Regions from separate parts of the Enterococcus faecium genome, predicted to be linked through region 2. Evidence: riboswitches for the same ligand, from Rfam matches in the RefSeq annotation. Region 2 holds a riboswitch; the other holds the start of a gene.

Region 1 (6,205 bases), 1.1 Mb from region 2:
ATTCTTTTACTGCTTGCTGATTTTTTTCCAAACGCCGCAACATCCCTTTAAAGGAATTTTCTGTCCCGCTGTAGCCGTGGAAAAAAAGTGTTGGAATAGTGGTTTTTTCTATCACTTTACTGGATTCTGCCGTTTTTTCTTTATCAGAAACTTCAGTAGTATTTATCTTCGTCGTCTGGCAACCACTTAACGCAAACAAACTGATAAGGACTAAAGCTGCTGCAGTTGCACGTTTGCATAAATTTTTGATTGGTTCTGTCATACACCTCTTCCTTTCCATATAGAAAAAAGAAAGACTTGAAAGGCCAATCATATGATCGACATTTCAAGTCTCTTTATTAATCGATTTTATCTACTTGATCGAAATCAAGTTCTGTACTGGTTTCACGTCCAAACATATCGATGTTGACTTTCAATTTTTCTTTTTCTCCGTCAACTTCTGTTACTTGTCCTTCTAATCCAGCAAATGCGCCTTCGATGATTTTCACGACTTCGCCAACTTCTACTTCTAGATCATTTTGTCGCAGGCTCATACCGATAGAACGCAAGATATGATTGACTTCTTCTGGAAGTAATGGTGCTGGTTTGCTTCCGGCTCCGTGTGAACCAACGAATCCTGTCACACCAGGTGTGTTGCGGACAACATACCATGAAGCGTCTGTCATGATCATTTCAACAAGTACGTATCCTGGGAATGTTTTATGAACGATTTCTTTTTCTTTCCCATTTTTGACTTCAGTTTCTTTTTCTTCAGGAACAACGACACGGAAAATAAAGTCGGCCATTTTCATACTTTGCGCACGAGATTCGATATTTGCTTTTACTTTGTTTTCATATCCTGAATATGTATGCAAGACATACCAGTTTTTTTCAAAAGATTCCATTGAAGGCTCCTCATTTCATTGTAAAATAAAAAAACCTCAGTACACCCGAAGTTTTTCTTTCGCTTCATTATAGCACTAAAAGTACGTTGTGGCTAGCGAGTTATTTTAAAATCCAGCCAAATAAGCTTTGGATGGCTGTATCCATTACGTAAAACATCAATCCGAAAATAATAGAAGTTTCGATGACTACTAACGTATCTTTACGGAGTTGTTTTCTGCTTGGCCAAGTTACTTGTTTGATTTCATCTTTTACGCTTTTTAGAAATTTCATGAGACAACCTCCCTTGCTACTGTTTATTTCGTTTCTTTATGTAATGTATATTGATTACAATATTTACAAAACTTATTGATTTCCAAACGTTCGCCGCTTTTTCCTTCACTGACTGATTTTGTGTAGTTGCGAGACCCACAAACGGAACAAGCGAGTGCTGCTTTTTTCTTTGCCATTTACTTCTGCCCCCTTGCTGAGAATCAGACTTATACTTCATAACAGTATCACGTAACTTTTTACTTGTCAATTTGTGAAATAAACTATCTATTGTTTTGGATAAAATTATGATATGATTAATTTGAAATTAAGCTAAAATGAGACAATTGGAGGTATAGCGATGCTATTAAAAACACTTGTATATAAGAAAAAAGATCTGACAACCGTTACAGAGACTAGTACATTAGAAGAAGCATTAAAAATTTTAGAAACTTCCGGATACCGTTGTGTGCCGATCTTAGATTCTTCAGGTAATATTTTCCGTGGAAACATTTACAAAATGCATATCTATCGTCATAAAGCAAATGGCGGTGATATGACGCTTCCTGTCACTCATCTTTTGAAAAACGCTACAAAGTTCATTTACCTGGATACTTCTTTCTTCAAAGTATTCTTTACGATCAAAGAGCTTCCTTATATTGCTGTCCTTGACAGTGAAAATCATTTTTATGGTATTTTGACACATAGTACGTTGCTTAATATGCTCTCTCAATCTTGGAGCGTAGAACAAGGAAGCTATGTACTGACAATTGCTTCCACAGGAAAGCAAGGAGATTTGGCTGCTATTGCAAAAATCATTTCAAAACACAGCAGCATTGCCAGCTGTATTACTCTTGATATCGAAAAAGACGAATACATTCGACGTACATTGATCACGCTACCGGCTAACACTGAAGCGAAAGTATGTGAAACGATCGTCAACCACTTAGAGAAAAAGAATTATAAAGTGGTAGAAATTGAAAATTTGCAAAACCAAGAAGCATAATCAAAAAGCGAAAAAAGAAAACAGCTAATCTGCTTTCTTTTTTCGCTTTTTATAATTAGACACGCTTTTCAAAATCAAGCGCGCGATCTAAATAATACATCAATGGTGCTGAAACAGCCATGACGATAAACTCACTTAATGCAAGCGTGCCATAGGTTGTCCAAAATGCTTGGCCACCTGTTGGAACTAACATATAAGCAATCAGTCCCATGCTGATGGTAAAGAAGATCGTGTTCAATACTAAACGCATCTTTACATTTTTCACTTTGTTTTGCAATAAAGCTGTCAGGCCTAAAGAAAGCAATGTTTGGCCGCCACCAAAAACCACATCCATGATACCAAAACCAAAGAAGGCATTATAGACGATGACCCCGCCTAAAACTCCCCAAAGCAATTTACGGTTAAAGACAACTAAATGATTCAAACTTTCTGAAATACGAAACTGGATCGGCCCTGAGGATACAGGCGCAACTAAAATAGTTAACGCTAGATAAAGAGCCATGATGATGCCATTTACAACGATTACGGATAACCGTTGTCTGCTTTTCGTTTTTTGCATTTTCTCTCCTCTTTTCTCCTAGTTTTTTTAACGCGGGATGGTTGATGAACCGCGGTTATGTGAAACAAACAATAATTATAACAGACTTTTCATTTATTTCAATCCGTCTTATCTGCTTTTAAAAAAGCAAAAGCTTAAACAATGTAAACGTTTGCTAAAAATCGTGGGATATGGTATAAAGTAAGTGTAAGGGGTCATAAGAATTCCCAGTAAAGCAGACGAAGTAGGATCTGCAAGAACAGAATTGTTGTGAAACTTAAATAAATAAAAAAGGATGTGGGAATTTGAGCAACCTCTTACTAGAGAACGGTCTAGCAAGCAGCTGAAGATCTAAGTGGACATGCCGAACCTTGGAACTTCTCCTTACGTAAGTAATGGATCATGCGCTTGCTAGGCTTTTTTGTGTTTTTCGGTCTTCGGACCTTTTTCATTTTCCTAGACTTCTGCTATAATAACCAAGAATTAATTTTGTAACAGATTTTTTTGAAAAAACAAGTTTCTTTCATTCAAAAAATAGAAAAAGCTTGCTAATTATTGGTTAACCAGCAAACAGGAGTATTAAAATATCTTGTTTTATTGAATAGCAGGAGGAAATCATGAAATTCCATTATCATATATTGATCAATCCATCGGCAGGCAGCGGAAATGGCTATAAAGTAGCAGAAAGAATTTTACCGGTATTAAAAAATAAGCATATTGACTATACACTTCATTATAGTGAATACAAAGGACACGATGCTGAGATTGCTGAAACTTTGGCAAAAGAAACATTGATTCCTTGGATAGAAGAAGAACAGAAAACAATCGATACTTTCCCCCTTTTGATCATCGTAGGAGGTGACGGCACCTTACATCAGGTACTTGATACTTTCTATCAGATGGAAGTAGAATTCCCAGTTGCTTATATTCCAGCAGGTTCTGGAGATGATTTTGCTCGAGGGGCAGGCCTTCCAAAAAATCCCAAAAAAGGACTTCAGCTGATTTTAGCAGCTCAATCACCAGAAAAAGTCCACATAATGGCTTATGAAGAAAAAATAAGTGAAAAAAAAGGAATAGCTGTTAATAATTTCGGTATAGGATTAGATGCAGCTATCGTCCATGCGACAAATCATTCTTCCACAAAAAAGCGATTGAACAAATACAACTTAGGATCATTTTCGTATTTATTCTCTATTCTCCGTGCTTTATTCACTCAAAAAGGATTTCCAATTCTGGTAGATGCAGGAGGAAAACAATTAAGTTTTTCAAACGCATTTTTATGTACAGCAACGAAGCATCCTTTTTTTGGCGGAGGAATCGCGATTGTTCCAACTGCTGATGCGTCTAAACCAGTCATTGATTTTGTCGTGGTCGAACGAATCAATTTCTTTAAAATCTTGTGGCTCATTCTTTTACTTATACAGAAAAAACAATTGAAATCGAAATATTTCCATCACTACACAACAAACAGATTACGTATCGTTTCAACAACACCGCAACATGGTCAAGAAGATGGAGAAGAAATGGAAAAACGACCTTTTGATATCACAATAACCACAACTAAACAGTTGTTTTGGTGTTAATAAAAGAGGTTTTGTCAGAAGCTACATCTGGAACACCGTTTATTCGGAAAAAAGGACTGTGACACGACTTTTGTCACAGTCCTTTTTTTACTATGCAGTTAATTCTTTGCCCAATTGGGTTGCCATCGATAGTTTCTTTCTTTACCCAAAATAAATTGGATCATTGAAAACACCGCAGCAAAAGCAACTAAGACACAACCATTGAACCAAAAAGATTCTGCAAATGTTTGATTGTAACTGAGTGTTTCACTGATCAAGTTATTATTTTGAACAAACCAATATGTTGGTGTGAATGCCGCTATTTTGCTAACCATTTCTGGCAAGTATTCTGCTGGTACAAACACCCCACCGATAAAGCAACTGCCTGTGATAAAAATATCTTTGATCCCACCGCTGGTTTCTGAGTTTTTTACCAATGAAGTGATACAAGCCGAAAAGCTAATGATCGGCAATAAAAACAAGAAAGTATTTAAAATATGATACCATACCGTTATATCCCACGAGGTGTGGATCACTAACAGAACCATTAGAAGTAAGAAGCCACTGAACAACAGCAGCGAGTAACTAATCAAACTAAAGGTTACTTTGCGATTCAAGTTTCGTTTGGTAATGGGCGCACTCTGGTTTCGTTTACTGATCTCTTTGCGATTAAACGCTAGATTGATGACGCTGAAACCGCTAAAAATGGATAGAAACAACCCATAAGACAAGAAATTAAAGGTTGTGCCCGTCAACAGCTTTTTCATCCGCTGACTATATCCCGCACTTAGCTCAACTTCTCCAGTAACCGAGAGTGCCATTTGTGTCTGTTCCATAGCTGCATCGATTGTTTTATCTTCTTCTTGAAACAGAATCAGTGTTTGCAAAAAGGTGTTCACTTGCTGTGTAACAACTGTTTTAGAAAAGGCATCTGGGCGACTCTGTATCTTGATCGTCGGCATCTTTCCTACTTCGACTTGTTCGGTAAAGTCTGCAGGCAGATGTAAGATAATGTTTACACGATTAAAATAAAGAGCATCATCGATTTCTTTTTGTGAGGTTCCATCCAATGTAACGACTGTTTCCTTGTCATTCAAATATTTACGAAGGCCATCGACTACAGGCGACTCTTCTTCACTAATCAAGGCGATTTTCGCATCTTGCAGAGAGGTATTTTCAACATCAATATTTTGCGCAAAAAAGAATGTGGCAACAACAGTGATAATTACACCTATCAGTAAATTCGATTTATTTGCTTTAAGCAATGTCCAAATCGTTTTATAAAGCGTCATAACGCACCCCTCTTTCCATCCAAGCATTTCCTAACGCAAAAAGGAAAATAAATCCGATCAACCATAGAAGATTGGTATAAAAACTAGCCAAATCAGTGTAGAAATAAAGTTTATACAAACTTTCGCTGATCAAGTTGACGAGATTTAATTGACCAACAATCGGAATATGAAGATCAATCCAATACTTCACTTGTTCCGACCCCATCATACCAGCAAAAAAGCTCATCGCAATCGTCACTGAAATCAAGATGCTATCCTTTTGCACCAGATTCATTTTTGGTATCAAATTACCAACCAATGTACCTAACAAAATCGCACACAACGACCCCAGAGCGGTAACAATCATCAACCATTGCCAACGTTCACCAAAGTCTACTTGATAGATAAAACGAAAGACAGCTAACATAATATAAATCTCTGTCAAAACAATCGTAAAGCTTGCTGCCAAATTAGCGATTGAAACTAACGATTGCTTTCTAGGAATCAAGGACAAGCGAATACCATTTGACGATTGATTTGCTTGCTGATCCTGTACATTGCGGACCCCCCACATCGTCCCGTAGAGAATCGCCATTCCAATCAGAGTGAAGAAATAAAAACTTTTGAAACTCATATTACGACCTGCATGAACTTCTTGAAAAGATACTTCTTGTTCAAAAACAGTCATGATGGGCGC
Region 2 (6,205 bases):
TCCAGTTGACTGCCTTGCGTCACATAGTAAGATACATCTGCAATGTGTACTCCAAGAAAATAATTACCATTTTCTAATTTTTTGACCGTCACTGCATCATCTAGATCTTTTGCATCTTCTCCATCAATCGTAACGATGAGCTGATCTCTTAAATCTCTGCGTCCAACAATATCCTTTTCGCTGATCTGGTCTGGAACTTCATCTGCCTCAGATAACACATCATCAGGAAATTTTGTAGGAATACCGTTAGCCACGACAATCGAGAGGATATCCATGCCAGGGTCATTCTTATGACCAATCACTTGCTTGATTATCCCTTCTAAACTAGTTGCATACCCTTTTTCAGGGTAATGGGTCAGTTCGATCAATACAATACTTCCGTCAACTGGACGAACTCCCTCTGCCGCTGCATACACTTTGAATTGGTTAAGCTTTCTATCTTTCGGGATGACCACACCATAAAGATCCGTTTCCTGTATCTCTTCGTCTGAATAAGCAACAAATTCTCCGGCTAACTGAGTAGTCGCTCGGTCTCGAATCTCCACTACTTTTCCCTCTGCTCCGCGATCCATATCTGTATTTGCTCGCTTCATGATATCAATTGCTACGGTATCCCCATCCATTGCAAAGCCAGTCGCTTCTTTCGGGATATAGATATCATCTTCTTCGGGATCAATCGTTACAAATCCAAATCCTCGTTCATTTGCCCGAAATGTCCCTTCGACCAAGATCGGTTTTAAAGGAAGTTTGACTTTTCCTTTTTTATTGAAAACGATACTCTGTTCTCTTTCCATTTGAGCAATCGTTTGTACTAGTAATTTAAAATCATCGCTTTTTTGAAAGCCTAGACCTTCAGCGATTTCTTCCATAGAAAAACTACGTTTGCGACTGCTTTCCATGAAAAAGAGAATTTTCTCTTTTATTGTTTCTTTTGTCATATTTATTCCTCATTCCAAGGTAATTTTTCTAAAAATTCCAACACGTCTTTTTCTAATTCGCGTCTTGCTGTGCCAACTGTAATCACATGACCGCTTTCAGGATACCATTGAAGTGTCACTCGTTGGCGGCTCAATTTGCGTGCCGTTTCAAATACACCATTTGGGTCGATCATTTCATCTTTCCCAGCTTGAGCTAAAAATATTGGCTGTTGGATATCTGATAGTCTACTTTCTGCGATTGCTGCTTGGTCTTGTATATCCATTAATTGATGTTCAGCTAACGAGCGGTAAGACACAGCTTTTTCATTGATTTCTTTTTCTGATTTGCCTGCTATCTTCAGCACTTGACGTACATATTTTTCAAAATTTTCAGGCACGTTTGTTTCTACAGGAGACAGGGGCGAACAGAAAAAACCGCCGCCAATTACTGATTCTTCTTCTAGTGCCCGTACAGCAAAGATGCCACCCATCGATAATCCCAATACGGCAATATCAGAAAACTGTTCAGACTGTAAAAAATGGATAGCTTTTTTAGTATCTGCCCACCAGCTTTCTGCTTTTTCTTGCAAGATATCATATGGCTCCATCGTTCCATGTCCTTTAAATAGCGGCGCATAGACTGTATAATCTGCTTTTTCTAAAAACCGTGCGAGCATCCGGACATCATTTGGACTTCCTGAGTACGCATGAAGCAGCAAAACTGCTCGTTTTCCATGTTTTGCATAAAGGGGTTTTGGTAATTGTTTCACTCGTTTCACCTCTTTCGCCTCATTTTACCATAGTTTCTTTCATAACTTCTTCTTAAGCGTTCTCTTTGCAATAAAAAAAGCCGCCCGCCGTTGTGCGAGAGGCTTATTCGACTACTTCGAAGATAAAAATGCTAGGACAAATAATAAGATCATCCAGACAGCTCCCATGACTGCAGTTGATCGCTGCATGACAGCTTCAAAGCCGCGAGCTTTTTGTTTGCCGAATAGTTGATCCGCACCGCCGGTAAATGCACTCGCTGCACTATTTTGCTTGCTTGGCTGCATCATAATCGCAATGACCATAACAATCGATAAAACGATCACGATTCCCAAAATTAAATTATACATATAGCAGCCTCCTTCCCAAAAGATATCGTCTCTTTAACTTTATCATAGATAAAACTCCGTGACAACTCTATATAAATGGAAAAACAGCTGAAAGTGCAAATCTTTCAGCTGTTATTATTATGATTGGCGTAAGACGTCATGATACTCTGGTTTCTTCTCAAACTCTTTTTTTGCGTAAGGGCATAAAGGGATAATCTTTTTCCCCTCTCGTCTTGCTAGTTCTACTCCAGTATACACTAGCTTTTCAGCTAATTTTTGACCACGATATGCTGGATCGACAAATGTATGGTCAATGATCATGATGTCTGGCCCCGCATCCGACCATGTCATTTCTCCGATTTCTTGTTGCTCATCATTGAATAAAGCAAGACGATTTTTTTCCTCTTTGATTTCCATATGCCGCACTCCTCAAATAACTGATATTTTTTTATTCCTACCTTATTTTAACAGTCTCATGGTCTATAAACAATTATTTATCCTCGTGTTGCTTACAAAAAGGAAGAGAAAATCAATCCATCGTTATTCTTTGTTCAATAAATGAAAAAATCACTGTCCAATAGGTTTTCGGATCTTTCATCGATGCTTCCAAATGTTCTGCTTCTGGAACAAGCAGTAATGCTTTATCCCCTGCCGTAGCGTTTTGAATCGTGTATGCTGCTTCTGTAGGAACAAAATGATCTCTTTCACCATGGATGACTAACAAAGGCAAATGGTTACTACCAAGCTGTCTTGTAGCTGATGCTTGCTTTAAAGAATAACCTGCGTATTTCTGAGCATAGTGATTCGCATATCTCATGATCATTTTTTTAGGAAAGACCGTGATTTTACTTAACATATACCGAAATTCCGCATAAACAGAAACATATCCGCTGTCTAAGATAAATCCTTTGACTGCAGATGGAAGCTTTTCACCACTTGCCATCATAATCGTAGAAGCGCCCATCGAACCGCCGTGCAAAATAATGGATGCATCTGGTTGTTCATCTAAGATGAGTTGGATCCATGCAATTAAATCTAGCCGGTCTAGCCATCCCATTCCGATGATTTCTCCTTCACTTTCTCCATGCGCACGTAAATCGGGTATAAGAACGTTGAATCCTTTCTCTGCATATCTTTTACCTATATGAGACATATCTCTTTTCCCTGTACTTCGATAATCATGTACACAAATGACCCATTTATTCTGCTGAGTTGGTTGGAGTAACATCTGTCCAGCTAGTTTCAACCCGTCATAACTTTTGATCGTTTTTGGTATTCCTTGTTCCCAGAAGCTTTCACACTCTTCTTCTAATTTTTGTCGCTTTTTTTCTACTGACGTGACTGCAGCAGGATCCATCAAGCGGTGCCCAGTTTCTTCATACCAGTCATAGCCTCTCTGTACCCCCGCTCTTACTAATTTCTTTGCATAAAAATAAGAAAGAAAATGGTAACTGATTCCTATAAATATCAGAATAAGAATGAAATAAAAAATAACCATCGTACACCCGCCGCTTTCTGCCAAACTATAATCTATTTATTATACAATATACCGATCAATAGGATTCTTTTTCTTCGGCACACGTAAATTCCATTTCTTTTTCATTGTATCATTTACTTAAAGTTCTTCTCAATAGATTTACTTGTAAGAGAGCATTTACATTCACAATAAAAGCCAGTATACTAATTTCGTGCATTATAAACAAGACACTCGTCTTGGACTGGTTCGGAAACTTCCCAGAATAAAAAACTAAGTATCTCTAAAGAAAGGAGATTGGAAATAATGCGTAAAGTAATTATTGATTGCGATCCAGGGATCGACGACACTTTAGCTTTATCACTAGCTGTCAAATCCCCTGATATCGAAGTAGTTGCTATTACCGTCGTTTGCGGGAATGTCCCTGTAGATATCGGTACGCAGAATGTGCTGAAATGTTTGGAGCGCTGTGATCGTTTAGATATCCCTGTTTATCAAGGAATGGAAAAACCTTTGAAGCAACCTTTCATTAGTGCGCAAGACACTCATGGGTTGGATGGATTAGGGGACACAAATTTCCCGATGGTCTTAGCCAAACAGGCAGAATCGCTCCATGCAGTTGATTTTCTGACTGATTATTTCAAAGAAAAAACAGATACATCAGTCATTGCTTTGGGGCCTTTGACCAATATCGCTTCTGCTTTGAAAAACAGCCCATCTGTTGGGAAACATATGGATCGTTTTGTCTCAATGGGCGGAACTTACAAAAGCCATGGTAACTGTTCACCAGTTGCTGAATACAATTACTGGTGTGATCCTGAAGCAGCTTCTTATGTATTCGAAAAGCTCAAACAACCGATAGAAATGGTTGGGTTAGATGTGACAAGAGAAATCGTCTTGACACCGACTATCCTTGAATATTGCTGCCAAATGAATCCTGAAGAGGGAGAGTATCTAAAAGCGATCACTCGTTTTTATTTTGACTTTCACTGGAAACAAGAAAGAATCTTAGGATGTGTCATCAATGATCCATTAGCTGTTGCTTATTTTATCGATGAGTCCATCTGTGAAGGCTTTAAAAGCTTCACTGCTGTAGAAACTCAAGGAATAAGTCGCGGACAAACATTGGTTGATCGTTATGAATTTTGGCAGAAATCTGCTAACAGTAAAATTATGACAAAAGTAGATACTCGTCTTTTTTTCCAAAAGTTTTTAACCGTTCTTTTAAATGCACAAGAAGAAACGATTATGAAAGATTTGGAAAGGTTAAAGATGGGCTAACAAAATGAATAAAAACAAGATGGCAACTCGCGTACTTACAATGATGGCTTTGTGTATTGGGATCAATTATGTTGGAGGAACGATTGCTTTATGGCTTCGTTTGCCAGTCTATCTAGACTCTATTGGAACGATTTTTGCTGGCGCGTTACTTGGTCCCATACCAGGAATGCTGACAGGATTGTCCAGCGGTATTTTAAGTGGAGTGACTACAGATATTTTTTCTCTGTATTATTCGCCAATCCAAATTCTCACAGGCTTGCTTGCTGGATTGATTTTGCCAAGATATCTCGGCAAAGATAAAAACAGCTTGAAACTGTTATTACTCGCTTTGATTTTGTCGGTACCTGGAACGATCGTTTCTTCGATCATTACCGTTCAGTTATTTGGCGGGATCACCTCCTCAGGATCCAGTATGATCGTTCAGCTATTACATGGGTTAGGTTTAAGTCAGACAACAAGTGTGATCTTGGTACAGGCGGGTACAGACTACCTTGATCGCTTTTTGTCTATCGTCGTTGTTTCATTAGTCATCACTATGTTGCCACAACGCTTGATATATTCAAAAAGAAAAATAGGCTGAATAAACAGAGCTGGATTAGCAAAATAATGCTAATCTGGCTCTGTTTTTTCATTTATTAAAAAAATCTTACGCTAAGTAGGATAAAATAATTCCTTGATATTTTTCGATCATATCCAAATAATTATCGATTTCAACATACTCATCTACTTGATGAGGCAAAGTAACGACACCAGGCCCAAAGACGACAAAGTCGAAGGAATGGTTAGCTTTCGTAAATTCGGCTGCATCCGTTGTTGCTGCCGCTCCAACTAAAGGTAATGGCTGGCTGAATTGTTGCTGAATGCAATGAATCAAAGGAGAATCTGGATCAGCTTTGACAGGTATTTTGTTGTAATCGATCATCAATTCCAAATGATAGTCTGTCTCTTGATTCAATTCATTGACGATTGATTGCAGCAATGCAATGATTTTATCATTTGGGTATTCTGGAATCGATCGAATGTTCCCTTGGAGCTGCGCATGGCTTGGGATGCTGTTGACTTGATTCCCGCCACTGATCAATGTAACATTATGGATTGTTTTTCCTAGGACAGGATTCTCGATTGTTTCAGCGAGGTGATTCATTTCAGCATTTGCTTTCGTAATGAATTCATTTAGGTGATTGATTGCATTATAACCTTGGTCTGGCATAGAGCTATGCGCTTCTTTTCCGTGCGAGGTGACTGTATAGTTGATTGATCCCATGTGCGTATACATCAAACTGTAATTGGTTGGCTCTCCGATGATCAAGGCATCTAAGTCATCTACATAGCCTGCTTTCGTGAGCTGTTCCCCACCTAGTTCACCCACTTCTTCTCCGACAGTGGCTAATAATTTGACTGTTCCGTTAAATGGTTTTCCTGACTCTTTCAGTTCG

What was found. A riboswitch is a leader RNA that binds a small molecule or an ion and turns the genes downstream of it on or off. The one in region 2 is predicted to bind preQ1.
Region 1: linked by a shared signal. The riboswitch ahead of PYW34_RS10600 (QueT transporter family protein) and the one ahead of PYW34_RS03405 (nucleoside hydrolase) in region 2 are both predicted to bind preQ1.

What each region holds. Positions count from the first base shown of each region.
Region 1 is NZ_CP118955.1:2,169,024-2,175,228, forward strand. Features, by position in the region: gene PYW34_RS10575 (alpha/beta fold hydrolase) at 1-262, opposite strand, end outside; gene nusG (transcription termination/antitermination protein NusG) at 339-884, opposite strand; gene secE (preprotein translocase subunit SecE) at 985-1,155, opposite strand; gene rpmG (50S ribosomal protein L33) at 1,179-1,331, opposite strand; gene cbpA (cyclic di-AMP binding protein CbpA) at 1,493-2,137, shown strand; gene PYW34_RS10600 (QueT transporter family protein) at 2,193-2,696, opposite strand; PreQ1 riboswitch class I at 2,709-2,755, opposite strand; gene PYW34_RS10605 (diacylglycerol/lipid kinase family protein) at 3,293-4,258, shown strand; gene PYW34_RS10610 (ABC transporter permease) at 4,357-5,529, opposite strand; gene PYW34_RS10615 (ABC transporter permease) at 5,516-6,205, opposite strand, start outside.
Region 2 is NZ_CP118955.1:729,409-735,613, reverse strand. Features, by position in the region: gene rnr (ribonuclease R) at 1-938, opposite strand, end outside; gene PYW34_RS03425 (alpha/beta hydrolase) at 941-1,696, opposite strand; gene secG (preprotein translocase subunit SecG) at 1,799-2,035, opposite strand; gene PYW34_RS03415 (GNAT family N-acetyltransferase) at 2,153-2,431, opposite strand; gene PYW34_RS03410 (alpha/beta hydrolase) at 2,544-3,512, opposite strand; PreQ1 riboswitch class I at 3,727-3,771, shown strand; gene PYW34_RS03405 (nucleoside hydrolase) at 3,795-4,769, shown strand; gene PYW34_RS03400 (ECF transporter S component) at 4,774-5,349, shown strand; gene PYW34_RS03395 (ArgE/DapE family deacylase) at 5,416-6,205, opposite strand, start outside.